4 regions of the Nonomuraea sp. B12E4 genome follow, and region 3 is predicted to be linked to each of the others. Evidence: riboswitches for the same ligand, from Rfam matches in the RefSeq annotation. Region 3 holds a riboswitch; each other region holds the start of a gene.
What was found. Region 3 has a riboswitch for cyclic di-AMP ahead of ABGB18_RS37820 (hypothetical protein). Riboswitches for the same ligand answer to the same signal wherever they lie in the genome.
Positions count from the first base shown of each region.

Region 1: another riboswitch for cyclic di-AMP. It lies ahead of ABGB18_RS21880 (C40 family peptidase); the one in region 3 lies ahead of ABGB18_RS37820 (hypothetical protein).
Region 2: another riboswitch for cyclic di-AMP. It lies ahead of ABGB18_RS36565 (GH25 family lysozyme); the one in region 3 lies ahead of ABGB18_RS37820 (hypothetical protein).
Region 4: another riboswitch for cyclic di-AMP. It lies ahead of ABGB18_RS16940 (C40 family peptidase); the one in region 3 lies ahead of ABGB18_RS37820 (hypothetical protein).

Region 1 is NZ_JBDPME010000009.1:151,803-159,489, forward strand. It holds gene ABGB18_RS21875 (C40 family peptidase) at 10-984, shown strand; cyclic di-AMP (ydaO/yuaA leader) riboswitch at 1,526-1,691, shown strand; gene ABGB18_RS21880 (C40 family peptidase) at 1,765-2,265, shown strand; gene ABGB18_RS21885 (hypothetical protein) at 2,641-3,549, shown strand; gene ABGB18_RS21890 (M48 family metalloprotease) at 3,574-5,154, shown strand; gene ABGB18_RS21895 (glycosyltransferase family 4 protein) at 5,151-6,248, shown strand; gene ABGB18_RS21900 (carbohydrate ABC transporter permease) at 6,260-7,177, opposite strand; gene ABGB18_RS21905 (sugar ABC transporter permease) at 7,174-7,687, opposite strand, start outside.
Region 2 is NZ_JBDPME010000023.1:25,538-33,224, forward strand. It holds gene hypF (carbamoyltransferase HypF) at 1-1,277, opposite strand, end outside; cyclic di-AMP (ydaO/yuaA leader) riboswitch at 1,575-1,722, shown strand; gene ABGB18_RS36565 (GH25 family lysozyme) at 1,732-2,460, shown strand; partial or broken gene ABGB18_RS36570 (AbgT family transporter) at 3,239-3,476, shown strand; gene ABGB18_RS36575 (PPOX class F420-dependent oxidoreductase) at 3,623-4,087, shown strand; gene ABGB18_RS36580 (SAM-dependent methyltransferase) at 4,603-5,424, shown strand; gene ABGB18_RS36585 (helix-turn-helix transcriptional regulator) at 5,519-6,424, opposite strand; gene ABGB18_RS36590 (Hsp20/alpha crystallin family protein) at 6,704-7,168, opposite strand; gene ABGB18_RS36595 (glycogen debranching N-terminal domain-containing protein) at 7,250-7,687, opposite strand, start outside.
Region 3 is NZ_JBDPME010000025.1:10,563-18,249, reverse strand. It holds gene ABGB18_RS37855 (hypothetical protein) at 96-431, shown strand; tRNA gene ABGB18_RS37850 (tRNA-Pro) at 738-814, opposite strand; tRNA gene ABGB18_RS37845 (tRNA-Gly) at 905-978, shown strand; gene ABGB18_RS37840 (uridine kinase) at 1,214-1,843, shown strand; gene ABGB18_RS37835 (TrpB-like pyridoxal phosphate-dependent enzyme) at 1,904-3,214, shown strand; gene ABGB18_RS37830 (DeoR/GlpR family DNA-binding transcription regulator) at 3,477-4,256, shown strand; gene galT (galactose-1-phosphate uridylyltransferase) at 4,253-5,332, shown strand; cyclic di-AMP (ydaO/yuaA leader) riboswitch at 5,401-5,537, shown strand; gene ABGB18_RS37820 (hypothetical protein) at 5,543-6,499, shown strand; gene ABGB18_RS37815 (hypothetical protein) at 6,517-6,645, opposite strand; gene ABGB18_RS37810 (DoxX family protein) at 6,788-7,192, shown strand; gene ABGB18_RS37805 (hypothetical protein) at 7,227-7,687, shown strand, end outside.
Region 4 is NZ_JBDPME010000006.1:231,177-238,863, forward strand. It holds gene ABGB18_RS16930 (hypothetical protein) at 161-1,015, opposite strand; gene serA (phosphoglycerate dehydrogenase) at 1,258-2,847, shown strand; gene ABGB18_RS16940 (C40 family peptidase) at 3,406-4,008, opposite strand; cyclic di-AMP (ydaO/yuaA leader) riboswitch at 4,011-4,150, opposite strand; gene ABGB18_RS16945 (3-isopropylmalate dehydrogenase) at 4,249-5,295, shown strand; gene ABGB18_RS16950 (branched-chain amino acid aminotransferase) at 5,500-6,597, shown strand; gene ABGB18_RS16955 (O-methyltransferase) at 6,640-7,284, opposite strand; gene ABGB18_RS16960 (thioredoxin domain-containing protein) at 7,345-7,687, shown strand, end outside.

The sequences.
Region 1 (7,687 bases), on a different contig from region 3:
GGCGACGCTGTGAGTTTTGGCCGGGTGCCGGTAGCCGCTGGTCTCGCGATCGGCCTGGTGCTGTTGCCGACGGGCCCCGCGGGGGCCGACCCGAAGCCCACGATCGGGCAGGCGAAGGCCAAGCTCGACAAGCTCAACCATCAGGCTGACAAGGTCGTCGACCGGTTCAACACGGCCAATGAGCGCTACAAGAAGGCCAAGACCTCCTACACCGAGCTGAACGACAGCTACAAGCGCAAGCTGGCGACGGTCGCGGACCTGCGGGCTCAGGTGATCAACATGGCCGTCGAGACCTACACGATGGGCAACGACGTCACCTCCTGGCCGGGGCTGGTCGGCACGACCGACCCCCAGAACCGACTGGCGGGGCTGGCGCTGGCCGAGCAGTTGTCGCGGGAGCGGGCCCAGAAACTGGCGGCCTTCGACCGGGCCAACCGCGGGCTGAAGGCCGACCGGGACAAGGCTCAGAAAGCGCTGCAGTCGGCGGACAAGGAGCGCGACTCCGTCGAGAAGGAGCGCTCGGAGGTTCTCAAGCTGATCGTCCAGCAGAAGAAGCTGCTGAAGAAGCTGGGCGCCTACAACCAGGGCAACCCGAACAGCACCGGCATCCAGTACACCGGGCCGGCCTCGGGTAACGCCGCAGCGGTGCTGCGGTTCGCGTTCGCGCAGGTGGGCAAGCCGTACGTGTTCGGCGGGACGGGGCCGGGGGGTTACGACTGCTCGGGGCTCACCCAGGCGGCCTGGCGGGCGGCCGGGGTGTCGCTGCCCCGTACGACGTGGCAGCAGTGGGCGTGGGGGGCCAGCCGCAAGGTTTCCCTCAGCTCTCTCCGGCCCGGTGACCTGATCTTCAGCGAAGGGCTGGGGCACGTCAGCATCTACGCCGGGAACGGGAAGATCGTCCACGCTCCGCAGACCGGGGACGTGGTCAAGGTCGTCCCGCTCTCCGGCAACGCTCGCTCCATCGTCGGCGCCGTCCGCCCGTAACGTCCGCCTTGGTGCGGGTTTCCGGCTGAGGAGCCTGTCGGCAGGTCGTTTCGGTCGGCGGTGGGGCGCTTTTCGGGCTACTCCAGGTCCTCTTGTCGTGTCGCGTTGTGTCGCAGGCATGCCCTCTTCAACTATGTCGGATAGTAGGTCTCCGGTCTCCATTCCGAATCCGGCCGCGCCGATGGGCGTACGGCTGCGCGCGGGAGCGTTCCCACGAGTGGGGCTCGCGATAGAAGCGTGAAAGCTGTGACAAAAGCGACAATCGGCACCTGACAGGGCGCTGTGTTCAGAAGTGTGAGCAGGGTCACTTTTTGATAACGGCGCTTGGGGCTCCAGCAGGGACTTCTGCCTTTACTGGCCCCTTTATTTGATCTTTACAGCATGACTGTCGCTTTGCTGATCCTTGACCTTTCGGCGTAGCTTCTGGCGTCGTCGCGGTGCACAAGCCATGTCGCCGCGAACCGGCATCGGTCCCCTCCGATGTGAGACAGATAAAGATCCGCTGGTCGCCGTCGATATCACCATTCAGACACATAAGTCGGGCGGCGACCCGCCGAATCCGTGCAGCCAGGAGGCACGGAGCCGGGGACCCAGCGATCCCACATTCCCCAAGGGATCAGGGGTGAATCGGCGCGCATATCGCGCCGTAGGGCTACTTCCAGGCCCGAATCCGTCAGCTAACCCGGTAGGCATTCGTGGAAGACACAAGGAGAAATCCTGTCTGATTCCCTGCAAAACCCCCGTCTGTCCCGCCTTGCCCTGAGTGGTGTAGCGCTGACGATGACCGTGACGGCCGGAGGTTTGGTCCTCCATGCCCCGACGGCTCAGGCGGAGACGACAAGCGATTCGGCCCGGACCTCCACGGCCGCGGTGGCCTCAACCGCCGCGACCTCGAGCACGGCCAGGGTCGCCCGTCAGAAAGCGAAGGCCCGCAAGGCCGTCGCCGTGGCCAAAAACCAGATCGGTGACCCGTACCGTTATGGAGGCACAGGCCCTGGTTCGTTTGACTGCTCCGGTCTTGTCCAGTTCGCCTGGCGCAAGGCCGGAGTGAAACTCCCGCGCGTGGCGAGCAGCCAGTTCGTCCGCACCAGGACCAAGATCTCTTGGCGGAATCTCCAGCCGGGTGATCTGCTGTTCTTCAGCGGGCTCGGCCACGTGGGCATGTACGTCGGCAAGGGCAGAATGATCCATTCGCCGCGGACGGGCGAACGGGTGCGCATCGAAAAACTGGACGGATGGCGTAGGTCGTCGTTCGTCGGCGCGGTCCGCCCCGGCATGTAGTGCAGGCCCCCGCCCGTCGCTTGGGCGGGGGCCGCTGTTTTTCATAAACGCGATCTTGTACGGCACGTTCATAAACACGATCTTGTACGGCAAGCCGACGTCACGCCACCCGCCGTACGTGGCCGGCCATGTCCAGGGAGACGCCCGCTGACCGCCACCCATGGCCCGCCGTAACGGCGCACGGAAATACCGGGCGAGCAGTGGGCCGCCCGAGCTCCCACGTGTGGGCCCCCTCAAGCTTCCACATGTGGGCCGCCTACGGCCTTCTCGGGTACCTATCCCACGACAGCCACACAGGGAGCCACGCACCAACGCGCAGTGGACCGACCGGGAGAGGGCGCAGGCGATGGTCCGGGCCGACTACGATCGGGCAGCGTGTCCGTGCAGGTGAGGCGACCAGGCGTGGCGACCGGGCTACTGCTCCTCGCCTTCATCACCACCGCCAGCGTCCCCACCGACACCTTGACCTCCACCGGTAGCGGGACGGCGGCCACAAGTCCCGCCGGCACTTCCAGCCCCGCCCGTAGCCCGGTCCCCGGCGGGGTTTCGGTCCCCGTCGTTCCGTCCGGGTTGCGTGCCCGCTGGTCCGACGGCATGACCGTGTCCCGGGGGAAGCACTCGCTGGTCGTCGGCCACCGCGCCGCGCCCGGTTCGCTCGACGAGTTGGCGCGCAGGGCCGACGCGGCCGGGCGGCGGGTGGCGAGTGTGCTCGGCGGGCCGGTGCTTCCCCTGGTGGTCGTTCCGCGGACCGCACGTGAGGCCGCAGAGCTGGCCGGGGTGGAGCACGTCGATGGGCTGGCCGCGGTGGCGGACGGCGGCCGGGTGATCATCGTGCCCGAGTTCTTCGCCATGCTCAATTCCACGGGCAAGGATGTGGTCCTCACCCATGAGCTCACGCACGTCGTGGCGGGCACCGACGGTCTGCCCACCTGGCTCTACGAGGGGTTGGCCGACTACGTGGGCTACCGTGACGCCGGGCTTCCCGTGAAGACGGCGGCCGCCGAGCTCGCCGCCGAGGTGCGGGCCGGGCGCCTGCCTAGTGCCTTGCCCGGACCCGCGGCTTTTGCGGTGGACGGGCGGGACCCCGCACGGCTTGCGCGGGCGTACCAAGAGGCTTGGTTGGCGTGTCGGTTCCTGGCTGACCGGTTCGGTGAGGAGACTCTGGTGAGGCTCTACCGCGCGGCCCGGGCGACCGGCGTCGAGGAGGCACTCGCCTCGCTGGGGCTCTCCACGGCCACGCTGACGGCACGGTGGCGCGACTACGTGCGGGACCGGCTCGCGTGAAGAGCTCACGTTAGGGGGAGGCAGATGAGCGAACGGCGAGAAACGGACGACCCATCGCAGGAGGGCGCCCATCCCGGCGCTCCATCCCCCGCCGCCACCGACACCCCGAACACCGCCCGGCCGAGCACCGAACGGCCCGGCGACGGCGCGAGCCCCGCGGGGGTGGAGCGGCCCGGGGGCGGGGCGCGCCCGGCAGGGGTGGACCGGTTGGACGACGGGCGGGCCGCTCCAGGGGCGGAGTGGCAGGACGCCGGGGAGACACAGGGGCTTGGACGGGGTGTGGCGGAGACGGAGGGGGTTGGGCGGGGGCATCCTGAAGGCGTGTCCGTGAAGAGCGGTGAAGGGCTGAGGTACGAGGGGGCCGACGGCCCGCGGCTGAGGCGGCAGGCCGGGGTGGCGCTGGCGCTGCTGGCCGCCGGGGCCGTGGCCGTGGCCGGGTTCGGCACCCCGTGGAACGTGCTGGCCGCGGGGCCCCCCGACCCCGCCAGGGACTTCACCGCCGCGCAGATCGCCCGGGCGCAGGCGTTCGACGCGGCCACGAGCCTGCCCGGCCACCTCTCGCTGATCATCACCATCGCGTTCGCGGCGGTGCTGGTCGCCACCCCGTTCGGAGCGAAGGTCCTGGGCCGGTTGAGAGGCCCGCGGTGGCTGCGGGTGATCCTGGGCGTCGTGATGATCGGCCTGATCGCCGAGGTGATCAAGTGGCCGCTCGGCATGTGGTCGGAGACGCTTCTGCGCGACTACGGCCTGTCCACCCAGGACTGGGCGGGCTGGTCCGCCGACCGGCTCAAGAACTTCGGCATCGAGACGTTCCTGCTCGCCCTGACCCTGCTGGTCCTGGTGGCACTGGCGCGCAAGGTCCGGCGCTGGTGGATCCCGGCCGCCACGGGGGTGTTCGGGCTGGTGGTGGTGGCGTCGTTCGTGTATCCGGTGGTCATCGAGCCGGTGTTCAACGACTTCACGTCCATGCCCCAGGGCTCGCTGCGGACGAACCTGCTGGCCATGGCCGCGCGTGACGGCGTACCGGTCGAGGACGTGCTGGTCGCCGACGCCTCGCGCCGGACGACCGCGCTCAACGCGTACGTGTCCGGCTTCGGCGCCACACGCCGGATCGTCGTCTACGACACGCTGCTCAAGGCCCCGGAGCCCGAGGTGGAGCTGGTCGTGGCGCACGAGCTGGGCCACGCCGAGCACAACGACGTGCTCTACGGCACGTTCGTCGGCGGCCTCGGCGCGGCGCTGGGCGCGATCCTGCTGTTCCTGGTCTTCGGCCCGGTACGGCGGAGCGCCGGCGTCACCTCGATCATCGATCCGCGCGCGGTCGGCGCGCTCATGGGCCTGATGACCCTGGGCTCGCTGCTCATGGGCCCTGCCCAGAACCTGATCAGCCGGCACATCGAGGCCCGGGCCGACGCCCACGCGCTGGACATCACGAGGGATCCGGCCACGTTCATCGCCATGCAGAAGCGCCTGGCGATCACTAATATTTCCGACTTGTCGCCGGACGGGGTGGAATATGTCCTGTATGCCTCCCATCCCTCCAGCCCCGAGCGCATCGCCATGGCTCGCGCATGGGCCAAGCTGAACGGCGTCCCAGTGCCGTGACAGGCGCCGCGACCAGTGTGGTCATCGTCACCAACGACTTCCCGCCGCGCCCGGGCGGCATCCAGTCGTTCGTGCACGGGCTGGCGTTGCGCACGCCGGGCTTGGTCGTCTACGCTCCCGCCTGGCCGGGCTGCGCGGAGTTCGACCGGCGCCAGCCGTTCTCCGTCGTCCGGCACCCGACGCGGCTCATGCTGCCCACCCCGGACGTCGCGCGCCGGGCGGCCGGGCTGGTGGCCGAGCACGGCGCGCAAACCGTCGTGTTCGGCGCGGCGGCGCCGCTCGGCCTGCTCGCCCCGCGCCTGCGCAGGGCGGGCGCGCGGCGCGTGGTGATGCTCACCCACGGGCACGAGGCGTCGTGGGCGAGCGCGCCGGGGTTCCGCGCCACGCTGCGCAGGATCGGGGAGCACGCCGACGTGGTCACCTACCTCGGCGAGTACACGCGCGAGCGGCTGGCCGCCGTCATCCCGCCGGCCAAGCTCGTACGGCTCGCGCCGGGCGTGGACGTCACCCAGTTCCACCCCGGAGCACCCAAGGCCGAGCTGGGCCTGGCAGGCCGCCCGGTCGTGGCCTGCGTGTCCCGGCTGGTGCCGCGCAAGGGCCAGGACCAGCTCATCCGGGCCTGGCCGCTGGTGCTGCGGTCGGTGCCGGAGGCGGTGCTGCTGCTGGTGGGCGGCGGCCCCTACCGGGGCACCCTGGAGCGGCTGGCGGCGGGGCGGGAGTCGATCAGGTTCGCCGGCACGGTGCCGGCCGCGAGCCTGCCCGGCTACTACGCGGCCGCCGACGTGTTCGCGATGCCGTGCCGTACCCGGTGGAACGGGGTGGACGTGGAGGGGCTCGGGATCGTGTTCCTGGAGGCGTCCGCGACCGGGCTGCCGGTGGTGGCGGGAGCGTCCGGCGGCGCGCCCGACGCCGTCAGGCCCGGCGAGACCGGGCTGGTCGTGGACGGCACGGACGTGGCGGAGATCGCGCAGGCCGTGGTCGAGCTGCTGGGCGACCCGGAGAAGGCGCGCAAGATGGGCGCGCGCGGCCGCGACTGGATCGCCCGCGAATGGGCCTGGGACCAGGTCGCGGCCCGCTTCCACACCCTCCTCTGAATCGGGGATCCTCAGCCCTTCGTCGACCCCAGCGTCAGGCCGGCGACGAACTGCTTGTGCAGGAGCTGGAAGACGATCAGCGTCGGCAGCGCCACCAGCACCGACCCGGCTGCCAGCAGGTTGTAGTCGGTGAAGAACTGGCCGCGCAGGTTGTTCAGCGCCGAGGTGACGGGCAGCTTGTCGCCCGAGGACATCAGTACGAGCGCCCACAGGAAGTCGTTGTACATCCAGGTGAACTGGAGGGTGGACAGCGCCGCCAGCACCGGCCGGCACAGCGGCAGCGTCAGCCGCCAATACCGCTTCCACACCCCCGCCCCGTCCACCAGCGCGGCCTCGCTGATCTCCTCGGGGATCGTGCGCATGAAGTTCGCCATCACGAAGACGCAGAAACCGAACTGGAACGCCACGTGGACGAGGATCAACCCCAGGTAGGAGTCGTAGAGCGACTGGGAGTCCGACAGCCACCCGGGCAGCGGGATCAGGGTGTAGACGGTGTAGAGCGGCGTGATGAGCACCTGGGGCGGCAGCAGGTTCCCGGCGGTGAACACGATCAGCAGCATCTTGCGCCCCGGGACGCGCAGCCGGGCTATCGCGAACGCCGTGAACGACGCCAGGAACAACGTGATCACCACGCCGGGCACGACGATGATCAACGTGTTCAGATAGTAGTGCGGCAGCTCGGCCTGGCTCCACGCCTGTCCGTAGTAGTCGAGTGTGAGGTGCTCGGGCAGCGAGAGGTAGCCCAGACGGGCGGTCTCCTCGTAGGGGCGCAGCGACGCGTACACGGCGAGGGCGAGCGGCAGCAGCCACCCCAGCGCCACCAGCACCAGGAAGACGTGCAGCAGCACCCGCAGCGGCCGCACGGGACGCCGCGCCGGGGGAGGCTGGGCCTGGGAGGGAGGGGCGGCGGCGGGCGCGGTGGGCGTCATCGCTCCTCCTTGAACAGTTGCGACAGGTAGGTCACGATGAACCCCAGCGAGATCGCCAGCAGGATCACCGCGATCGCCGAGCCGAAGCCGATCCTGCTCGCCTCGCCCACGATGTTCTCGGTGACCAGCACGGACAGCAGCTCCAGCCCGTTCCTGCCCTTGTTGATGGCATAGACGATGTCGAACGCGCGCAGCGCCTCGATCACCGTGATGACCAGCACGATCACGTTGACGGGCCGCAGGGTGGGGAAGACCACCCGGAAGAACGACTGCCGCTCGTTGGCCCCGTCGATCGCGGCCGCCTCCTTCAGCGCCGGATCGACCGCCTTCAGCCCGGCGAGATAGATGATCATGACATAGCCGACGTGCCGCCAGGCGGCCGCGACCATGACCACCCAGATGTTGATGGAGCTGTCGCCGAGCCAGTCCACGCTCAGCCCGGTCACCGCGTTCAGCACGCCGTAGTCGGAGGAGTAGACGAGCTGGGCGATGAAGCCGACTACGGCGAGC
Region 2 (7,687 bases), on a different contig from region 3:
GTGCTCTTCTGCGCGGCTCCGCAGCCGAGGATCTGCCGGGGCGCCCGGCCGGGCAGCATGATCGGGCGCGGGGCGTGGCCGCGCGAGCGCCGCAGCGGCATCGCCTGCCCCCGGAAGGAGCACACCACCGAGTCGTCGGCGGGCTGGTGGATGGGGCGGTCGTAGGTGAGGAACGCGTCCGCGATGCCGGCCAGGCGTTCGAACGCGTCGCGGTCGTCGTACGCGATGGGCTCGTCGGCGGTGTTGGCGCTGGTCAGCACGATCGGCGCGGCGACCTCGGCGAGCAGCAGGTGGTGCAGCGCCGTGTACGGCAGCATCACCCCGAGCCGCCGGTTGCCCGGCGCGACCGCGTCGGCCACATGCGCGTCCGCGCGCCGGGGCAGCAGCACGATAGGCCGGGCCCGGTCGGTGAGCAGGTCGGCGGCCACCGGGTCCACCTCGCACAGCCGCCGGGCCTCGTCCAGGTCTGCCACCATGACCGCGAACGGCTTGTCCGTCCGCCGCTTGCGCCGCCGCAGTGTGGCGGCGGCGGTCTGGTCGGTGGCCGGCACCGCCAGGTGGTAGCCGCCGACGCCCTTGACCGCCAGCACCCCGCCCGCGCGCAGCACCTCGGCGGCACCGGCCAGGACCTCGGCGGTGCCCGCCAGCACCCCCGCGATGCCCGCCAGGGCCCCGGCGGCGCCTGCCGGTGGCTCGCCCGGCGCGCCGACCAGGCTGAGGCGGGGGCCGCACGCCGGGCAGCAGATGGGCTGGGCGTGGAAGCGCCGATCCGCCGGATCGTGGTATTCGGCCCGGCAGTCGGCGCACATCGCGAAGCCCGCCATCGTGGTCAGCGGCCGGTCGTACGGCAGCCCGCGCACGATCGTCAGCCGAGGCCCGCAGTTGACGCAGTTGACGAAGGGGTAACGGTAGCGCCGGTCGGCCGGGTCGGCCAGCTCGGCCAGGCAGTCGGCGCAGGTGGCGATGTCGGGCGACACCAGTGCGCGGGACAGGCCCGAGGGGTCGCTCTCGACGATCAGGAACCCGCCCTCCGGCCGCGCCGCCCGTACGCCGGAGGTGACGGTCACGCGGTCGATGGCGGCCAGCGGCGGCGCGTCGCGTTCCAGCCGCAGCAGGAACTCCTCGATCTCCCGCCGGCCGCCCTCCAGCTCGACGAAGACGCCGCGGGCGTCATTGCCCACCAGCCCCGCCAACCCCAGCCCGGTCGCGAGCCCGTGCACGAACGGCCGGAAGCCCACCCCCTGCACGACGCCTTCGACCCTGACCCGCACCCCCATCGAGCCAGTGTGCAACGAAAGGCGCGGAAATCCCGGCTGGCACACCGGTACCACATGACAAGCACCATGACTGGCAGTCACCAGGGCATCCCGAGACCCCTCGGATGCCGCCGACAGGGCGTTTACCGACACACCCCAAGGATTCTTTACCGAGCCCACAACCCCTACGGATCCGGGGTTTCCGCACGTTACCCACCGCAGCCGCATTTGACCTACTTGCCACCTTTAAGTATCGATATATACCTTTTGGCAAGCGCGGCCGATGCTTTGACAAGCGTTCGTCGTAGTGTTGCCAGTTCGTTGACCAGGCCTAATCCGCACTCGGTGCGGGGCCGGGGACCCATCTTCGGGGGTGAATCGCCCGCCGGCTCAGACCGGCGGGCGTAGGGCACTTCCAGGCCCGAACCCGTCAGCTAACCCGGTAGGCGCGTGGAAGCAAGGAGTCACCGCCCTCATGCTGAACCCAAGCAAACGCTTCAGCCTCGCCATCGCCGGCGTTCTCCTGGCCGGCACGACCGCCGCCGCGGCCGGCACCGCGCTCGCGTCCGTCACCGACAACGACGAGCCGCTGGTGCCCGCGGCCCAGGCGCAGCCAGGGCAGCTCACCTACGGCCAGGACATCTCCAACCACCAGCCGCTGTACAACTGGACCACGAGCTCCGCCCAGTTCGGCATCATCAAGGCCACCGAGGGCCTCGACTTCCGCGACGCCTCCTTCGCCCGGCACTGGCAGGAGCTGGGCAAGAAGGGCATCGTCCGCGGGGCGTACCACTACGGTCACCCGCGCAACAACCCGATCGCCGAGGCGAACTTCTTCCTGGCCACGGTGAACGCCCAGCCCGCCAAGCGCGGCGACCTGCTGGTCCTGGACCTGGAGACCACCGACGGCAAGACCGTCTCCGAGGTCAACGACTGGGCCAGGACCTGGCTGTCGTACGTGAAGGACAAGACCGGCGTCGCCCCGATGTTCTACAGCAGTTGGCGCTTCGCCGACACCTACGGCCACGGCCTGTCGGAGTACCCGCTGTGGGTCGCCCACTACGGCAAGCAGAGGGGGACGGTCACCCCGCCCGCCGACTGGAAGTCCTGGACCATCCACCAGTACTCCGAGTCGCCCATCGACCAGGATGTCTCGACGCTGACTCCCAGCCAGCTGCGCGGCCTGGGCCGCCAGACGGCCTGACCGCCGACCGCTCAGTCCGGCGCCTGGTAGCGCTCCTCCAGGGTGGCGTGCTCGTCCAGGCCGATGAGCTTGTTGAAGTCGTCGAAGCCGAGCATGTTCGCGCATGGAGCGGGTGTCACCCTGGGCGGCGAGCGCTGGACCGCGCGGCGTACGTTGAGCGGTCTACACCCCCTGAACCGCCGCGCACCCCTGGGCTCCTTGTGGAGTCCGGGGGTGGGGCCGCGTATCGACTGGCCGGCGGCGTGCTCCCATGCACGCCCGAACTAGCCGCTTTCATGGTGGTGACGGGCCCGATCGCCCCCGCGATCACCAGGTACCGCCACCGTTGCGCCATCGCCCGTAGTCGCCCGTGATGAGCAGGTCCGCCGTCAGTGATGTCCGGAGCGGCGTCAAGGTCGCGTACGTCCTGGCGTCGCTCCGCCAAGGTGTCATGGTCATCGCCGTGACGTCAGGTCCACCCGCGGATCAGCGGCGGCGCCGCCGGCGGCGGGCGCTTCTGCTGTAGGCGCCCCTGTCCCTCGGGTTCGGGTAGGGACCTGTGACGACGATCGCAGCCGCCAGATAGTGCTGGACAGACATGACGTCCTCCTTGGTGTGAGTGCCGGGCGGGTGTGTTTTTCCCGGCACTCACACGTCCAACTGATCGAATACCCCCAAACTTCCCATTGAGTCGATTTATGGGATATTTATCCCGTAGGTTTTACCACTTCTGGACCGAGCCATGCCGTACCCGAACGGCCGAGACCGATAGTTGCCCCATCATGGGGGTACGCGTGGCAGCGGTGAGGCGCTCTACCGCATCGCCGGCTCCTGCACCAACGCCCTCACGCCGATGAGCCCCTACTTCCTGTTGGTGCTCGGCTTCGTCCAGCGCTACCGCAGGTCCGCCGGCATCGGCACGCTGATCGCCCTCACCCTGCCCCCTCAGCCTGGTGATGCCGGTGGCCTGGACGCTGTTCTTCCTGGCGTGGCGGGCCCTCGGCATTCCCCTCGGACCGGGCGCTCCCGTCCGGTGACCACCCCGTAGATCAGGGAACCTTCTGTGCCATCGGCTCCCGCGTGGACCGGCGTGGAGCTGCGCGAGGCGGGTGCCGGGGTGGGCGGGGGCGCGGTGGCGGGATGAAAGGATCGAAAGCCTTGGTACGACTGAAAGGCACTTGAGATGGCTCCGAACATCGCTACCGCACGCCGCGTCGAACTGCCCGAACTGCTCGACTTCCTTCGTCCCAGGCACCACGGGCTGCTGTCGACCACCCGCGCGGACGGCCGGCCGCAGCTCTCGCCCGTCGCCTGCGGGGTCGACGACGGCGGCCGCATCGTGGTCTCCACCTATCCCGACCGCGTCAAGGCGATCAACGCCCGGCGCGACGAGCGGGCCTCGATCTGCGTGCTGTCCGACGACTGGAACGGCCCGTACGTGCAGGTCGACGGGCGCGCCGAGGTGCTCGACATGCCCGAGGCCCTGGAGGCGCTGGTGGACTACTACCGGTGCATCGCGGGCGAGCACCCCGACTGGGACGACTACCGCGCCGCCATGGTCCGGCAGGACAAGTCGCTGATCCGGCTGCACATCGACCGCTGGGGCCCGATCGCCACCGGCGGCTTCCCGGCACGCCTGGCACAGTGACTCAGGGCCACGCGCGCAGGCCCTCGTGGCGGACCGTCCAGGATTCCGGGAAACCGGGTGCCCGCGGCGGGCCGCCGTCCCAGCCCTTGGCCATGAGCGCGACGGCCGCCAGCAGGCCGCCGTTGCCCGGCAGGTAGGCGGGCAGGGCGGCGGACGAGCGGCTGCGCGAGCTCGGCGCCAGGCCCGCGCCCTTCGTGCTGGTCTACCGGGAGGTGGCCGGCTGCGGCGCGCGCTTCGCCTTCGACGCCTGCGACCGGCGTGAGCCGCTCGCCGAGGTGATCCGCACCCACCTGGGCAGGGATTGAGCCATGGAGTCCGTGCTCACCTACGGCGCCCCCGCGCTGAAGTTCGCCCCCGGCGCCCCGGCCGGGGGACGCGGACGCCGTAACGGAGCTGCTCGGCTCGATCGAGAACTGGTGATCCGGCCCGAGCTGCGCGCGAGTGCTATTTCACATCTTTCCGCGTGCGCCAGCTTTGGATCACCCCCCCAAATCCGACAAATGACGAGAAGCCATATGACAGGTGATTTCCCTCCCACCGGTCGCGCGCGCCCGCCCCGGATCGACACTTCGATGCCGCACACCGCACGCATGTGGAATTACTGGCTCGGCGGCAAGGATTATTACGACATCGACCGCGAAGTAGGTGACCATTTCAGTCAATCATTCCCGGATATTGTGCATATTGCCCGCCTGTCCAGGCATCTGCTGGCCCGCATCGTGCGTTATCTGGTCGACGAGGCGGGCGTGAGCCAGTTCCTCGACGTCGGCACCGGCCTGCCCACGGTGGACAACACCCACGAGGTAGCCCAGCGGGCCGACCCGTCCTGCCGGGTGGTGTACGTGGACAACGACCCCCTCGTGCTCGCCCACGCCCGCGCCCTGCTGGTCAGCACGCCGGAAGGAGCCACCGACTACGTCGAGGCCGACCTGCGCGACCCTGGCGCGATCATCGCCGCCGCGGCCAGGACCCTGGACCTCACCCGGCCCGTGGGGCTCATGCTGATGGGGGTCGTGGGGTTCCTGTCCGACGACGAGGGGGCACACGCGATCGTGGCACGGCTGATGGACGCCCTGCCACCCGGCAGCCACCTGGCCCTGTGGGACGGCGTCAACGTGGTCACCGGTGAGGCCCTCGACCAGGCCCAGGAGGCCTACAACCGGGGGCCGGGGGCGCCGTACAACCTGCGGACCCGAGAGGAGTTCACCGCGTTCTTCGACGGGCTGCGACTGGCCCCGCCGGGCGTGGTGTCCCTCCCGCTGTGGCGCCCCGACCCCGACCCCCTCTCCCCGCTCGCGGAGGTGGACGCGCTGTGCGGCGTCGCCCGCAAGCCCTGAGCCCGCAAGCCCTGAGCCCACAAGCCCTGAGCCCACACGCCCAGAGCCCACACGCCCAGAGCCCACACGCCCAGAGCCCGCGGGCTTCGACCCCCTACAGCGCCGCCATTGCCTGGCGCAGGATCTCCCCGGTCGCCGCCGGGGGCGGCGCCTGCACGATGAGTTCGTTCATCAGTTGCTGGTAGGGGCTGACCTCGGAGGGCTTGGTGAGGTACTGCGCACTGGCGAAGTGTTCGAGATAGACCACGTCGTCCAGGTCCGCCTGGGCGAACCGCAGGATGGTGACCGGCCCGACGCCACCGATCGCGCCCTCGGCGCTGAACGGCATCACCTGCAGCGTGATGTGCGGCGACTCCGCCAGTTCACCGAGATGGCGGAGCTGATCACGCATGATCGCCCCGCCGCCGACCCGGCGGCGCAGCGCGGCCTCGTCCAGCACCGCCCAGAGCTTGCGCGACGTGGAGGCGGCCAGGATCCGCTGGCGGCGCATGCGCACCTCGACGCGGCGCTCGATGAGCTCCGCGGACTCGTGCCTGAGCCCCTGGGCGATGAGCGCGCGGGCGTAGTCCTCGGTCTGCAGCAACCCCGGGACGAACTGGATCTCATGGGTACGGATCAGCGCCGCGTCCTGCTCCAGCCCGAGATACGGCTCGGACCAGTCGGGGATCGCGTCGCGGTAGTCCTGCCACCAGCCGGGCGCGTTGGCCTGCTCGGTCAGGGCCAGCAAGGCGGAGCGCTCGGCGCCGTCGGCCATGTCGTAGAGAGTGAGCAGGTCGGCCACGTCGCGGAGCTTGAAGCTGCAGCGCCCGCATTCCATCCGGCTGATCTTGGAATGTGATGCTCGGATGGTGTATCCAGCTTTTTCCCGGCTGATCCCCCGGGATTCCCTCAGCCGCCGCAGGTGCGCCCCCACCAGTATGCGTAGCGCCGTCGGTCCCGGCTGCCGTAAGTCACCACCTAGGATTTCGGTCAGATCGCCCATATCACGCGTAATCGACATTGACCCCCCTCAACCGCACATACCACCGACCGGCCCGCAGCCATCCCGCCCCGCCGCTCAACACAAACACCATATTTCGCAACGAGCGGTGAACGCACCGCCATTGCCTCGATACGGAGTATGACGTTTCAGAATCGGAAGATGTTTCTACGCCCCCGGCGGCGAATTCCGGCTGTTCGAGCGGCGAATTCCGGCCCTTCGGCGTCCGTGCCGCGAAAAGGGGGCCGGAGCGCGCCCCCTGCGGCTCCGGCCCCCAGACCTCTCAATCCCTGGCGCCGATCACCCCTTGATCTCGACGCGGCGGGAGCGGCCCTGCTCGGTCTTGGGCACGCGGATGGTCAGTATGCCGTCCCGCAGCTCGCCGTCGATGTGCTCGACATCGGCGTCGTTCGGCAGGATGGTCCGGTAGACGAACCTGCCGGTGCGCCGCCGGAGGGCCTTGCCCTCCTTGTCGTGCTCGTCGACCTCGCCGTGCACGCTCAACTGGTTGCCGTCGATGTCGACGTGGATGTCGTCCCGCCTGAGCCCGGGCAGCTCGGCCCGTACGACGTAGGCGTCCGGCGTCTCCTCGGTCTCGGCCAGCGGCCGCCAGGCGGTGACGGCGCTCTCCCCGCCCTGCTCGAACAGCCGGCCCAGTTGGTCCCACAGCTCCTGGAACTCGGTGAAGGGATCCAGGGAGCGGCCCATCCAGTGGCCGCCGGGCCGTTGCTCCGGCACCCGATTACGCCTGATGGGCAAAGCCATCACCACTCACCTCCATGACACGAGGACGTGGTCCCCCTCGATGCCCCTTTACCCCTGGCCGCGGCCACAAACGCGAGCGGCCTACCACCCCTGGACCAGGCGCATCCCGTCCGGCAGGCCCGTGACGGTGGCGGTGCCGTCGTGGGCGACGCTCACCTCCACCTCGTCGCCCGCCACCCGCAGGCCGCCCACGGTCAGCGCGCCCAGGGGTGCCCCGGCCGGCGGCCGCAGGATGGCCTCCCCCGCCGGCACGTCCGGGTGGAGCCCGAGCGCCGCGTGGACGATGGCGATCGCGGCGGCGGCCGACCACGCCTGGGGGCGGCAGGCCGCGGGGTAGGCCACCGGGCGGCCCACGCGGTGGCGGGCGTCGCCCCCGTACAGCTCGGGGAGCCGGTAGCCGAACGACTCGGCGGCGGCGAGCAGTCCTTCGGCGAGCGTGGCCGCCTGCGTGTCGAAGCCCTCGCGGGCGAGCCCGGCCAGGACGATGGCCGTGTCGTGCGGCCAGATGGAGCCGCAGTG
Region 3 (7,687 bases):
GGAGGTGGACTGGGAAGCGGCCGAGCTCGTCGCCGACGCCTACCGCCGGGTCGCCCCCAAGGCGCTCGTCGCCCGCGCTGAACTATCCTGATCGGATGGCCCACGGGAAGACGTCCTTCGTTTGCCTGCCCTGCCGTGCCTCGTACAAGCAGTCTCATCCCGGCACCGGCCCCTCCGATCGGGCCTGCCCGCGCTGCGCCGGGCCGCTGATCCACGTCGGCTCGGCCTTCGAAGCCCCGCCCCGGCGGGACACCGCGGCCTGGCGGGTGCTCTCGCTGCTGCTGCACGCGGGTGTCCGCTTCCACAAGAGCTGCTGCGGCGGCCCCGGCTACCGCCCGCGCACGCTGGGCGAAGTACGCGCGCGGATGGCGTACGCCCGCCGGACCGGCGAGCCGTTCGCCCAGGCCCTGACGCGTCACGAGCTGCCCTGAGCGAGCCGGCCGTTCGCCCAGCGCCCTGACACGCTGGTGAGCTGCCATGAGCGAGCCCTACCAGCTCCCCTGACCTCCACACCCCGCGGAAGATCCGGTCGGGAGGAGGACTCAGCCCGTATGCCCCGCTCCTTTCCGGACGCCTGCAACACCCGGTTTTACTCAGGAGGGGCCAGGTCGCCGGGTTCACAGCGTCCGCTGCCTTCGTACGGAGAAGCGCCGTAACGCCGTTCCCCGGCCGTTCACTTCTTCCAGCGGCAGCCGGCAAGCAGAAGGCCCCTTCCGCATGGGAAGGGGCCGCTGAGCTGGTCGGGGCGACAGGATTTGAACCTGCGACTTCTTGCTCCCAAAGCAAGCGCGCTACCAAGCTGCGCCACGCCCCGTATCGTCCGGTTGCGCAAGCGGCCCGCGACTCCGGTACGCTTACGCCCTGACGACCGGATGAAGTCTAGACCAGACTCCGACCGGTTCGCGCGGACGTAGCTCAATGGTAGAGCCCTAGTCTTCCAAACTAGCTACGCGGGTTCGATTCCCGTCGTCCGCTCCAGACGGTGAAAGGCCAGGTCATCCCGGGTGGGATGGTCTGGCCTTCGTGTTTCCGCCCGCGAGGCCGGCCGACATACGAAACCTTCGCCGGATCGCCCGGGCCGTCCTCGTGGCCCGCGGGTGGACCGCGCAGGATTCCACGCTGCTGGCCGGGGGCACCGCCGGCGAGGTCTGGGACGGGGAGGTGCCCTGTGACGGCTCCAGGGCGCTCTGGCGGGGGCCGTAAGCTGATCTCGATGCGTGCGCGACCGATCTCCTGGGACGTCCTGGTCGAGGACCTGGCCGAGCGGATCGCCGGGCGGCCGCGAGAGGAATGGGTGCGGGTGGCCGTCGACGGGGCCCCGCCCGCGCGGCCCGGGTGGCTCGCCGACGGGCTCGTGGCGCCGCTGAGGTTGCGCGGGCGGCCCGTGCTGCGCGTGTCGGCGGGAGACTTCCTGCGGCCCGCCTCGCTGCGACTGGAGCACGGCAGGACCGACCCGGACGCCTTCTACGAGGACTGGCTGGACGTCAAGGCGCTCCGGCGGGAAGTGCTGGAGCCGCTGGACCCCGGCGGGTCGGGACGGGTGCTGCCGGCCTTGTGGGACACCCGGGTGGATCGGGCGTACCGGACGCCGTACCAGCAGTTGCCCGCCGGCGGGGTCGTGGTGGTGGACGGGACGTTGCTGCTGGGGCGGGGGCTGGGGTTCGAGCTGAGCGTGCACGTGTGGTTGTCGGCGGGGGCCCTGGAGCGCGGGACCCCGGAGGAGGAGCGGTGGCGGCTGCCCGCCTACGCCCGGTACGAGCGCGAGGCACGGCCCCAGCGGGCCGCCGACGTCGTGGTCAGGGCCGATCACCCGGAGCGCCCGGCGCTGCTGGTGGGGGAGTGAACGCGGGCTCCCGGCAGGTCGTACTGGAACGCGGCGCGTGACGGGCGCAGACTGGGGAGGGTGACCCCGAGCAACTGGTACAACATCGTTCCTGATCTGCCGGCCGCACCGCCTCCGCCGCTGCATCCCGGCACCCGGCGGCCCGTCGGACCCGGCGACCTGGCCCCGCTCTTCCCGATGGAGCTGATCGGCCAGGAGGTGAGCGGGGAGCGGTACGTGCCGATCCCGCAGGAGGTGCTGGACGTCTACCGGCTCTGGCGGCCGACGCCGCTGATCCGGGCACGCCGGCTGGAGAAGGCACTCGGCACGCCGGCCAGGATCTACTACAAGTACGAGGGCGTCTCGCCCGCCGGGTCGCACAAGGCGAACACGGCCGTGCCCCAGGCGTACTACAACGCCCGGGAGGGTGTCCGGCTGCTCACCACCGAGACGGGGGCCGGGCAGTGGGGATCGGCCCTGGCGTTCGCCTGCACCCAGTTCGATGTGGAATGCCAGATCTGGATGGTTCGCGCCTCCTACGACCAGAAGCCGTACCGCCGCTCGCTCATGCAGGTCTACGGCGCCACCGTGCACGCCAGCCCGTCCTCCGCGACGAGCTCGGGCAGCAAGGTGCTGGCTGACGCACCCGACTCGCCCGGCAGCCTGGGCATCGCGATCAGCGAGGCCGTCGAGGTGGCGGCGGCGACGCCCGACGCCCGCTACGCGCTCGGGTCGGTGCTCAACCACGTGCTCATGCACCAGACGGTGATCGGCGAGGAGGCGCTCGGCCAGCTCCCCGAGATGCCCGACCTGGTCATCGGCTGCACCGGCGGCGGCTCGAACTTCGCCGGCCTCGCCTTCCCATTCCTGCGCGAGAAGCTGGCGGGCCGGATCGGGACGGTGTTCCGCGCGGTCGAGCCGGCCGCCTGCCCGTCGTTCACGCGCGGCGTCTACGCCTACGACTTCGGCGACACCGCGGGGCTCACGCCGCTGCTCAAGATGCACACGCTCGGGCACACGTTCGTGCCGGACCCGATCCACGCGGGCGGCCTGCGCTATCACGGCATGTCGCCGCTGCTGTCCCACATGTACGAGCTGGGCCTGTTCGAGGCCGTCACCCGCTCACAGAACGAGTGCTTCGAGGCCGGCGTCCGCTTCGCCCGGACCGAGGGCATCGTGCCCGCCCCCGAGCCCACGCACGCCCTGGCCGAGACCATCGCAGAGGCAACGCGCTGCAAGGAGAGCGGCGAGGAGAAGGTCATCCTGACCGCGCTGTGCGGTCACGGCCACTTCGACCTGGGCGCCTACGACCGTTACCTGGCCGGGCGGCTGGAGGACCGCACGCTCCCCCAGGACCGCATCCAACAGGCTCTCACCGAACTGCCGGGCTGAGATCCCCGGCTCCCGGATGGCCGCCCGCCGCGGGCGGCCATCCGTCAACGGGCCGTGGGGCGCTTGCCGTGGTTGGCCTTCTTCTTCTTGCGTGCCTTGCCCTTGCGTGCGCGCCTGGCCATAAGCCCACCTCCGGTGATCAGTGCGTCATGGGTCACCAACGTCTCTCGCCTGCCCAGCCTGCGCAAGCACTCCACTCCGAACTAACATTCCCCAACAATCGCGTGTCATAATTTGGTGGAATCTGTTGGAAGGAGCGGGCGTGCTCGCACAGCAGCGTCAACAGGCGATCCTGGAACGGGTGCGCAGCAGCGGCGGCGTCCGCGTCGCCGACCTCGTACGCGAGCTCGGCGTGTCTGATATGACCATACGCCGCGACCTTGAGGTGCTGGCCGAACGCGGGCTCCTGGAGAAGGTGCACGGCGGTGCCACCGCGCTCGGCCCCGGCTCGACCGAGGAGCCCGGCTTCACCGCCAAGTCCGCCCGCCAGCAGCAGGAGAAGGAGATCATCGCCCGGGAGGCCGCGCGGCTCGTGCGCCCCGGCACCGCCGTGGCGCTGTCCGCCGGGACCACCACGTGGGCGCTGGCCCACCACCTGATCTCCGTGCCCGAGCTGACCGTGATCACCAACTCGATCCCCGTGGCCGACGTCTTCCACCGCAACCCGCGCGCCGACCGCACCGTCGTGCTCACCGGTGGCGTACGCACCCCGTCCGACGCCCTGGTGGGCCCGGTGGCCGTGGCCGCGATCCGCCGCCTGCACGTGGACACGCTCTTCCTCGGCGTGCACGGGATGAGCGTGCGCGCCGGGTTCACCACGCCCAACCTGCTCGAGTCCGAGACCGACAGGGAGCTCGTGGCGGCCGCGCACCGGCTGGTCGTCCCCGCCGACCACACCAAGTGGAACACGGTCGGCATCAGCACCATCGCCGAGCTGACCGAGGCCGACGTGGTCGTCAGCGACGCGGGGCTGCCCGAGCAAGCACGCACCGAGCTGGCCGAACGGGCCGGAGAACTGATCATCGCGGAGGACTCGAGTTGAAACGCACCATCGCCCACCTGGCCGACGGCCGGGAGCTGATCTATTTCGACCGGCGGGACGACGCCGACAGGAGCGCGCTCGACCGGCGTCCGCTCGAGCCCCGGCCGGTGGCCTCGGAGCTGCGGTACGACCCGCTGACCGAGGAGTGGGTCGCGGTGGCGGGGCACCGGCAGACGCGGACGTTCCAGCCGGCGGGCACGGCGGCGGAGTGCCCGTTGTGCCCGTCGTCGGACACGCGGTCGACGGAGATCCCGGCCTACGACTACGACGTGGTGGCGTTCGAGAACCGTTTTCCCTCTTTTTCCGGAAATCTTGGGACTTATCACGATGTGGGCGGCTTGAGCGAAGCGCGGCCGGGGGTGGGCAGGTGCGAGGTGGTGTGCTTCACCTCGGATCATTCCTCCTCGTTCTCCCGGCTCTCTGACGCCCAGGTGGGCCTGGTCATGGAGGCGTGGGCCGACCGCACGGCCGAGCTGTCCGGGATCGAGGGTGTGGAGCAGGTGTTCGTCTTCGAGAATCGGGGTGAGGAGATCGGCATCACGCTCGCCCACCCGCACGGCCAGATCTACGCCTACCCGTACGTCACGCCCAGGACCAAGCTGCAACTCGGCGCCGCCGCGCGGCATCGGGGGCCGGGAAACCTGTTCGCCGACGTGCTGGCCGCCGAGCGGGCCGCGGGGACGCGGGTGGTGGCCGCCAACGAGCTGTGGACGGCCTTCGTGCCCGCCGCCGCCCGGTGGCCGTTCGAGGTGCACATCTACCCGCACCGGCAGGTGCCCGACCTGGCGGCGCTGTCGGAGGCCGAGCGGGTGGCGTTCGCGCCCCTCTACACCTCGGTGCTGCGGGCGTTCGACGGTCTGTTCGGGGTGGTGATGCCGTACATCTCGGCCTGGCACCAGGCGCCCGTGCGGCAGGACAGGGAGCTGGCGTACCTGCACCTGGAGCTGTTCAGCATCAGGCGCGCGCCCGGGAAGCTGAAATATCTGGCGGGCTCGGAGTCGGCGATGGGGGCGTTCGTCAACGACGTGCTGCCGGAAGAGGCCGCACGCATGCTTCGGTCACAGGTAGATCACTAATAGATTTCTAGTTAAGGTCGCATGACTCGCGATCTACCACTAATATCCCGATATGCACCGGCCGTAACGGTCGTTGCATGCCTAATCCCGGGCGTGTTGCCCGGGAGCCGGGGACCCATGCACCAGCGGGTGAATCCACGTACGTGGCAGGCGGCTCCCACGCCCGAACCCGTCAGCTAACTCGGCAGGCTGAGGGAGAGGAATGTCCTCTTGGCGGTATCGTCCCCCGCGACGCTTGCCATTGGTCTCATCACCGCCACCGCTGTCGCCCTCGGTCCGGCGACCGCGGCGTCGGCTGACCCCAAACCCACGGAAGCCCAGCTCCGCGCCCAGCTCAAGCAGCTCAACGGCAAGGTCGACAAGCTCATCGAGAAGTACAACCTCAAGCGGGTCGAGCTGGCCAAGGCACAACAGGCCGCCAAGACGGCCAAGGAGCGCCTGGCCGCCGCCGAGCGCACGCTGGAGACGTCCCAGCAGCGCGTGGCCGAGATCGCCAGGCTGCGCTACCAGAACGGCGACCCCTCGGTGCCCGCTTTCATGCTGCCGGAGAACGGCGCGGGGGCGGCCGTGATCGAGCAGCTCACGATCGAGCAGCAGGCCGTCGTGGAGTCCGTGGCCAGGGCCCGTGACGAGCGGAAGAAGGCCGCCGACGAGGCCGGCCGCCTGGCCACCCGGATCCGCGAGGACGCAGGCGAGGTGGCCGGGCAGCGCGACGACGCCGAGGACGTCATCAAGGACATCCGCGAGAAGCTCGAGGATCTCGTGCCGTTCGGGCCCGGCCGCAACGGCGACGGTAGCTGGGCGCCCGAACTGCCGACCGGCGCCGACAACATCACCGAGCGCACGCGGCTGATGCGGGCGCAGGTGCAGAAGAACTTCGCGCTGCCGTTCGCGGTGGGCTGCTTCCGGGCCGGCGCCAGCGGTGAGCACCCGCTGGGCCGGGCCTGCGACTTCATGATGAGCACGGGCGGCACGACGCCCAGCGGCGCCAACAACGCCCTGGGCGACCGCCTCGCGGAATGGGCCCTCAAGAACAAGGGCAAGCTGGGCGTCAAGTACGTGATCTGGAAGCAGCGCATCAACCTCGGCTCCGGCTGGCGCGCGATGGAGAACCGCGGCAGCATCACCGAGAACCACTACGACCACGTGCACATCTCGATGTTCTGAGCGCGCCGGCGGCTGATTCAGGTGAGGTCGATGACCGCCTTGCCGTGCAGGCGGCGCCCGAGGAGGGTGCTCGCGCGGATGGACGACGGTGGCGGGGCGTGGGTGACCCGCCTCGCGGCCGAGTTGCGAACGGTGTTCGCCGCCATCCCCGGCTCCCTGGCCCTCAGCGGAGCATGAATCCCGGCGGGGTGCACTTATGTACACCCCCGCCGGGCACCTAGATCGATTCTCCGCGGCGGCCTGGGAGCCTAGCGTCGGTGTCACGGCATTTAGAGGAGGCTGGAGATCATGACAAACGCACCGAGCCCCACCCGGCCCCGGAGGGCCCGCACCGTCGCCTTGTGGGCCCTGCAGGTGGTCGTGGCGGGGTTCTTCGTGATGTCGGCCCTGGGCAAGTTCGCGAACGCGGAGCCGTCCGCCTCGACGTTCGAGGCGATCGGGCTCGGCGACTGGTTCCGCCATTTCGTCGGCGTGCTGGAGGTGGTGGGCGCCGTCGGGCTGGTCGTGCCCCGGCTCGCGGGCCCGGCCGGGCTGGCGCTCGGCGGGCTGATGGTGTGCGCGACGCTGACTGAGCTGTTCCTGTCCGGCGGCACCATGGTGCTGCCCCTGGTCCTGCTGGTGCTCTGCGCGGTGATCGCCTGGGGACGCAGGGAGAGCACCGCCCGGCTCCGGGCCTCCGTCGCGGGCAGGTGACGCGGCATGGGCGGACGGCGGCCATGCTGTTGGGATGCGGCTCTTCGAGGACGACCCCATGTCCCGCCCGCTCACCTACCCCGGCCGGATCCCGGCGCGCCCCGGCGTCCTGGTGGACGACGCGTACGTGCCGCTGCGGGCCGCGGGGGAGGGGTGGCGGGCCGGGGGCGAACGGCTGGCCGACCTTCTGGCCCGCCTGGACCGCCCGCCGATGCGCCTGCGCCACCAGGTCGTCGCCGTCGGCTCCAACGCCGCGCCCAGCCAGTTACTGAGAAAGTTCCGCGATCACCGGGTACACCCGGTCGTCCCCATGACGATGGCCGACGTGCCCGGCATCGCCCCGGGCGTCTCCGCCCACGTGAGCCGCTGGGGCTACGTGCCGGCCGCACCGATCGAGACCCCCGGCGAGACGTCCAGGCTGTTCGTGCTCTGGCTCGACGAGGTCCAGCTCGCGGCCCTGGACCTCACCGAGCCCAACTACGACCGCCGCACACT
Region 4 (7,687 bases), on a different contig from region 3:
GCGAAGACCGGGCCGAAGACGGGGGTGGCCATGGCCAGCGCGGGCCCGCAGCCGAACAGCAGCGCGGCCAGCATCATCGCCCCGCGCTTGTCCGGTAGGCCTACTCGGCGTCACGCACGGCGAGGGCCCGGTTTCCCCGGGCCCCGGCCGTGCGTGTGCGTCAGTCCCGCACGTCGGCGCACACCACGTGCGCGCCGATCTCGATCATCCGGCGCTCGCTGCGCGTGTCCGCCACCCTCGCCATGAGGATCGGCGCCCCCGAGGCCGCGAACTGCGGCAGCCGGGCCCGCACCAGGCGGTGCAGATCGCGTACGACGTCCTCGGCGGCCGACATGTGCACCTTGACGTGCAGCATGATCCCGGGGGCCCCGGACGCGGTACGGGCCTCGGAGATCCACACGTGGTGCACCAGCGGGAAGTCCACCAGCAGGTACGCGATCGCCTGCCGCAGCGCGGGCAGGATCGGATGCGTGCACCGCCGGTACCCAGGGTCCACCTGCTGCATGGGCCCCGACAGGTGCGGCCGCGGCGCGGGCACCCACGGGAAGGCGGGTGCCTCCGTGCTCGGCGGCGCCACCTGGGCCACCGCGGATCCGCGTGACACGGTGGCCATGGCACCCGTCGCGTAGGCGGCCGGCACGGCCCCCGACAGCACGGGCGTCGGCCCCGAGCGCGTCGAGGTCAGGAAGCGCTGGAGGTCTTCGATGGGCACGGCGGCCGCAGCGGGACCGGCCGCATCGATCACGATCTCCCGCACGCCCGTGACGCGCTGGATGTCCAGGATGGTGTCGGCGTCGCACGCCGAGAGGGAATGGCTGCCACGGTGCCTGGCGTACGTAGCAGGGCCGGTGTAACCGAGAAGCACCCGGTCACCGGCTTGGGTCGTCCCCAGGACGACCGAACGGTCTGGTCGCACTGCCACCAGGACTCCACCGTCGGCGAGGGCGCCCAGGAGGCGGTGAGGCGTGCCATGCCGGGCGAGCACGTCGGCAAGCGCAGGATTCCCGATGCTCATATGACGAACCATAGGTAGTCGGCCACGGCTTATCAGGCTAATGGCGAATAAATCTCCCGATCAAGACAAGATTCATGCGCTTCTGGATGAGTTTCGCCGCCGCCGGGTACGGCGAGACGCTGTCTCACATCGTGGTATCTCGTGAATGCGTTCACAAGCGGTGGATAGACTCTGTGGGACCGCCGGGGGATCCGTGGACGTGTCCCCCGCAAGCCCGCAGCATGTCCGAAGGATCCACGCCAGTGAACAAGCCCGTCGTTCTGGTCGCAGAGGAACTGTCCGAAGCCGGCCTGGCCGTACTCGGCGCTGATTTCGAGGTCCGCCACACCGACGGCGCCGACCGTTCCCAGTTGCTGCCCGCCCTCGCGGAGGTGGACGCGCTGATCGTGCGCTCCGCCACGCAGGTCGACGCCGAGGCCATCGCCGCCGCGCCCAAGCTGCGCGTCGTGGCCCGGGCCGGTGTCGGCCTCGACAACGTTGACGTCGAGGCGGCCACCAAGGCCGGTGTCATGGTCGTCAACGCTCCGACCTCCAACATCACCAGTGCCGCCGAACAGACCATCGCGCTCATCCTGGCCAGCGCGCGCAACACGGCCCAGGCCCACGCCGCGCTGAAGAACGGGGAGTGGAAGCGCTCCAAGTACACCGGTGTCGAGCTCGACGAGAAGGTCGTCGGCATCCTCGGCCTGGGCAAGATCGGCCAGCTCGTGGCGCAGCGGCTGCAGCCCTTCGGCGTCGAGCTGATCGCCTACGACCCCTACCTGCCGCCGGCGCGCGCCGCGCAGATGGGCGTCAAGCTGCTCAGCCTCGACGAGGTGCTCAAGCAGGCCGACTTCATCACCGTGCACCTGCCCAAGTCCAAGGAGACGATCGGGCTCATCGGCGACCGGGAGCTGCACGCGGTCAAGCCGTCCGTACGCATCATCAACGTCGCGCGCGGCGGCATCGTGGACGAGGGCGCGCTCTACTCGGCGATCAAGGAGGGACGCGTCGCGGGAGCGGGCCTCGACGTGTTCGCCAAGGAGCCGTGCACCGACAGCCCGCTGTTCGAGCTGGACCAGGTCGTCGCCACGCCGCACCTGGGCGCCTCCACGCACGAGGCCCAGGAGAAGGCCGGCACCCAGGTCGCGCGCAGCGTGAAGCTGGCGCTCGCGGGCGAGTTCGTGCCGGACGCCGTCAACGTCCAGGGCGGCGTGGTCGCCGAGGACGTCAAGCCGGGCCTGCCGCTGGCGGAGAAGCTGGGCCGGGTGTTCACCGCGCTGGCCGGCGAGGTCGCCACCAAGCTCGACGTCGAAGTGCGCGGCGAGATCGCCTCCCAGGACGTGCGGGTGATCGAGCTGGCCGCGCTCAAGGGCGTGTTCACCGACGTGATCGAGGAGCAGGTCACCTACGTCAACGCGCCGCTGCTGGCCAAGGACCGCGGCATCGCCGTGGAGCTGGTGACCAGCTCCGAGAGCCCCGACTGGCGCAACGTCGTGACCGTGCGCGGCGTGCTCGCCGACGGACGTCAGGTCTCGGTCTCGGGCACGCTCTCCGGCCCGCGGCAGATCACGAAGATCGTCGAGGTCAACGGCTACGAGATGGAGATCGAGCCGACGGCTCACCTGTGCTTCTTCACCTACACCGACCGGCCCGGCATCGTCGGCGTGGTCGGCCGCCTGCTCGGTGAGCACAGCATCAACATCGCCTCCATGCAGGTGGCCCGGGACGTCAAGGGCGGCAAGGCGCTCATCGCGCTGACCGTCGACTCGGCGATCCCGGCCGACGTGGCCGACCAGATCGTGGCCGAGATCGGCGCCGAGAGCGGCCGCTCGGTGGACCTGGAGGACTGAGCGACCCTGCTCCACAAAGGGGGCCGCCACCCGGATCACACCGGGGGCGGCCCCCTTGTTTGTCTCACGATACGAGATGCTAGGACATCCAACGAGACGCTCGGGGTACTGTGGTGGGGATATGCGCCAGGTTCTCGTACTCATTACCTGCCGCGGCGGGGCCTGTTAGGGCAGGTCGACGACCCGCCGCGGGGTGTGGCGATGCGTCGGCCGGTAAGCCCCTTTTCGTCCGGTCCGCGACCCGGACCACGAGGTCAGGCCCGATCGGATTCGCGATCGGGATCCGAGTCCCCATTGGCACGCTCGCGAAATGAGATGAGTCACATGTACGAGATGTATGCCGCCAACCGCGCCGAAGAGCACGAGGACCAGGCCGCCGAGGCCCTGCAGATCGCGCTGGACCGTCGGGACAACGGCGGCGCGCCCCAGAACTCCAGCCGGTAGAACCGGCCGACCGCTTCATCCCCGGCAGGGCCTTGTCGTCTGCGAGGCCGTGACCGGGCGGCCCCGCGGCGGCCCCGCGGTGGTGCCGCGGTGGTGCCGCGGGGCCGCGTCCGCTCACAGGGTGGCGGTGAGCATGGCAGGCGGTGGGTCGTTGTGTTGCTTCGTGGAGAGCCGTACGCCCTTGGGGTCGGGCCGGACGGCGCCCACGAACGCCTCCCTGCGCCAGTCAGAGAGCGGCTCCTCCTTGACCACGTCACCGGTGTGCGGCGCGTTCACCATGTAACCGGGTCTGGAGACCATCCCGACGTGCCCCAGTCCGTGGAAGAAGACCAGGTCACCGGGCTTGAGATGGTTCCAGGAGATCTTCCTGGAGAACGCGTTGTACTGCTCCGCCGCGGTTCGCGGCAGCTCGATCCCGGCGTGCGCGTACGCCTTGAGCGTGAGTCCGGAGCAGTCGTACCCGCTGTCGCTGGTTCCGCCCCAGACGTAGGGGATGCCGCGCTTGCGCATGGCGAAGTTGAGGGCGATCTTCCAGGCCGGCTTGGGCTGGCTCTTCTGCTGGACGTGCTTGACCTGGGGGCCGGTCAGCGTGATCGCGCCGGAGTCGGCGGCCTGGGGGCGGACGACGTCGGGGCTGTGGGAGGTGGCGGCCTGGGCGGGAGAGGCCAGGGCGAGCCCGGCGGCGGTGGCCGCAAGGCAGGTGGTGATGCGAGGCATGGTCTGTCCTTCCACGTGGCCTACCGGGTTAGCTGACGGGCTCGGGCCTGGAAGTGGCCCTACGGCGGCTGCCGACTCGCCCCAGGGGAGATTTGGGTCCCCGGCTCCACACAGCGGTGTGCGGATTAGGCTGGACGAACTCTAACGAAACGGTCAAAGCGTTGTAAACCACCTAAAATCGGACGTCCGAGAAATGAGATGGTGTGTTCGTCAGTCGAGACGAGCCGGTAAGGTACCGCCATGGAGTCGCGTAACATCCGCTTGGCCGTCATCCCCGGGGATGGCATCGGCACCGAGGTCGTGGCCGAAGGGCTCAAGGTCCTGGAGGCCGTCGGCACGAAGTTCGAGCCCACGCACTATGACCTGGGCGCCGCGCGCTATCACCGCACCGGTGAGACGCTGCCCGACGCGGTGCTCGAGGAGTTGCGCGGCTATGACGCGATCCTGCTCGGTGCCGTGGGCGACCCCAGCGTGCCGCCGGGCGTGCTCGAGCGCGAGCTCCTGCTCCGCATCCGGTTCGAGTTCGACCACTACGTCAACCTGCGGCCGGTCAAGCTGTTCCCCGGTGTGACGACGCCGCTGGCCGGCAAGTCGCCCGAGGACATCGACATGATCGTCGTCCGCGAGGGCACCGAGGGCCTCTACGCGGGCACCGGCGGCGTCATGCGGCGCGGCACACCCCACGAGATCGCCACCCAGGAGTCGCTCAACACCGCCCACGGCGTCGAGCGCGTGGTGCGTTACGCGTTCGAGAAGGCCAGGTCGCGCCCCCGCAAGAAGCTGACCCTGGTCCACAAGACCAACGTGCTCTCCTACGCCGGCGACCTGTGGCAGCGCACGGTCAACCGGGTGGCGGCGGACTATCCCGAGGTCACCACCGACTACAGCCACATCGACGCGGCCTCGATGTTCTTCGTGAGCCAGCCCGAGCGGTTCGACGTGGTCGTCACCGACAACCTGTTCGGCGACATCATCACCGACCTCGGCGCGGCCATCGCCGGCGGCATCGGCCTGGCGGCCAGCGGCAACATCAACCCCGAGGGCGCCGCGCCCAGCATGTTCGAGCCGGTGCACGGCAGCGCGCCGGACATCGCCGGGCAGGGCAAGGCCGACCCGACCGCGACGATCCTGTCGGTCGCCATGCTCCTCGACCACCTCGGGCTGCACGCCGAGGCGGCCAGGGTCGAGCAGGCCGTCGCCGACGACCTCGTGGACCGGCTGGCCGGCGGGGCGAGCCGCACCACCAGTGAGATCGGCGACGAGATCACCGCGCGAGTATCCGGCTAGGACCGCCTAGTCCCCACGAGCGCCTGGCGGTTCCCACGAGGACCTCCAGGCGCTTTTTCGTGTGCGGACCGGCGAACCACCCCATCAGCCGCTTGTCATCCCATATAGCGAGACAATAGGAAGGTACGCACCGCCCTCGGGCAGTGCCCCACTCCCACAGACTTCGGTAGATTGCGCAGAACCGCAGAGAGAAGGACCTCCGTCATGACCGTCGCTCAGAAGCTCAGCTTCGACGTGCAGCTCTCCGACCACGCTCGCACCGCTGCCGAGCGGGAGCAGGTACTGGCGAACCCCGGTTTCGGGACTTTCTTCACCGATCACATGATCTCCATCGACTTCACCGAGGGCCGCGGCTGGCACGACGCCCGGCTCGCGGCGTACGGGCCGCTCTCCCTCGACCCGGCCACCGCGGTCTTCCACTACGCGCAGGAGCTGTTCGAGGGGCTCAAGGCCTACCGGCAGAGCGGCGGCTCGATCGTGACCTTCCGCCCGTACGCGAACGCCGCCCGCTTCAACCACTCGGCCGTCCGGATGGCCATGCCGGAGCTGCCGGAGGAGACGTTCGTGGAGTCGCTGGAGCTGCTCGTCGAGACCGACAAGGAGTGGGTGCCCACGACCGAGGGGCACAGTCTCTACCTGCGCCCCTTCATGATCGCCACGCAGGCGGGACTCGGGGTCAACTACCCGTCGAAGACCTACCGGTACATGGTCATCGCCTCGCCCGCGGCCTCGTACTTCACGGGGGGTGTCAAGCCCGTCTCGGTCTGGCTGTCCACCGAGTACACGCGGGCCGCTCCCGGCGGCACCGGCTTCGCGAAGTGCGGCGGCAACTACGCGGCGGCGTTCGTGGCGCAGCGGCAGGCGGTGGCCAACGGCTGCGACCAGGTGGTGTGGCTGGACGCCCACGAGCACAAGTACGTCGAGGAGATGGGCGGGATGAACCTGTTCTTCGTCTTCGGCGACAAGCTCGTCACCCCGGCGCTGACCGGCACCCTGCTGCCCGGCATCACCCGCGACTCCATCCTGGCGCTGGCCGGCGAGCTGGGCCTGGAGGCGGAGGAGCGGCTGATCTCGGTCGACGAGTGGCAGGCGGGGTGCGCGTCCGGGGAGCTCACGGAGGTGTTCGCGTGCGGGACGGCGGCCGTGGTGACGCCCGTGGGCACGGTGAAGGGCGCCGACCGCGCCTGGACCGTCGGCGACGGCACGCAGGGCCCCGTGACGACGCGGGTGCGCGAGGAGCTCGTCGGCATCCAGTACGGCTCCCGCCCCGACACCCACAACTGGGTCCACAAGATCGTCTAGTCGGGGGCCGTGGGATCGCCCGTGCCGGCGGGCGGTCCCACCTCAGTGCTTCGTGATCATGGTCATGCCGTCCGCCCACGGCATCATGAGCACGCTCACCCGCGGATCCTCGATCACCAGCTCGTTGAACTCGCGGATCTCCACGGTCGTGGTCTCCTCGTGGGCGGGGTCGGCCACCCATCCCCTGCGCAGCGTGTTGTCCGCGATGATCAGCCCGCCCGGGCGCAGGCGGGCGACCAGCAGCTCGTAGTAGCCGGGGTAGTTGCCCTTGTCGGCGTCGAGGAAGGCCAGGTCGACGGTCTCGTCGAAGGCGGCGAGCGTCTCCAGCGCGGGCCCGAGCGTGAGCGTGATCCGGTCCTCGACCCCGGCCCGGCGCCAGTAGCGGCGGGCGATCGAGGTCCACTCCTCGCTCACGTCGAAGCAGTGCAGCCGGCCGCCGGTCAGCCCGCGGGCGATGCACACGGACGAGTAGCCGGTGAACGTCCCCACCTCCACGACCACCCGGGGCGCCGCCAGCCGGGTGATCATCGTGAGGAAAGCGCCCTGGTCGGGGGAGATCTGCATGCCCGCGGAGTCTCCGGTGGCGGCCGCGGTCTCCTTGGCCAGCTCCTCCAGTAGCGGGTCGGGTGAAGAGCTGTGAGTCTGGACATATTGCGCCACGGCGGGGTCCAGGAAGTATGCCTTCATACGGCCATTGTTTCCGTTTCCGGTAGGGTCTGCGCGATCAATGACGTGGGAAGTGGGCTGATGATGAAGCGGTTGGTAGCGGTCGCCGCGGCGTGCGTGGCGATCGCCGCACTCGGGGTGCTCGCGTTCTCGGAGCCGGGAGCGTCGCCGGACGGGGTGCGGCTGAGCCGCCAGGTCGACGGCAGCATGGTCCTGGCCGACCGGTCCAGCGACGCACCCGTGCTGGACCTGTACGAGGACTTCGACTGCCCCGTCTGCAAGGACCTGCACGCCAGGGTGGACGCCACCATCCGGCGGCTGGCCATGGAGGGCAAGGTCAAGGTCGTCTTCCACACCGTGACGATCTTCCAGGACGAGCCCATGCGCTCCAACTCCGTCCGCGCCGCCGCTGCCGCCCGCTGCG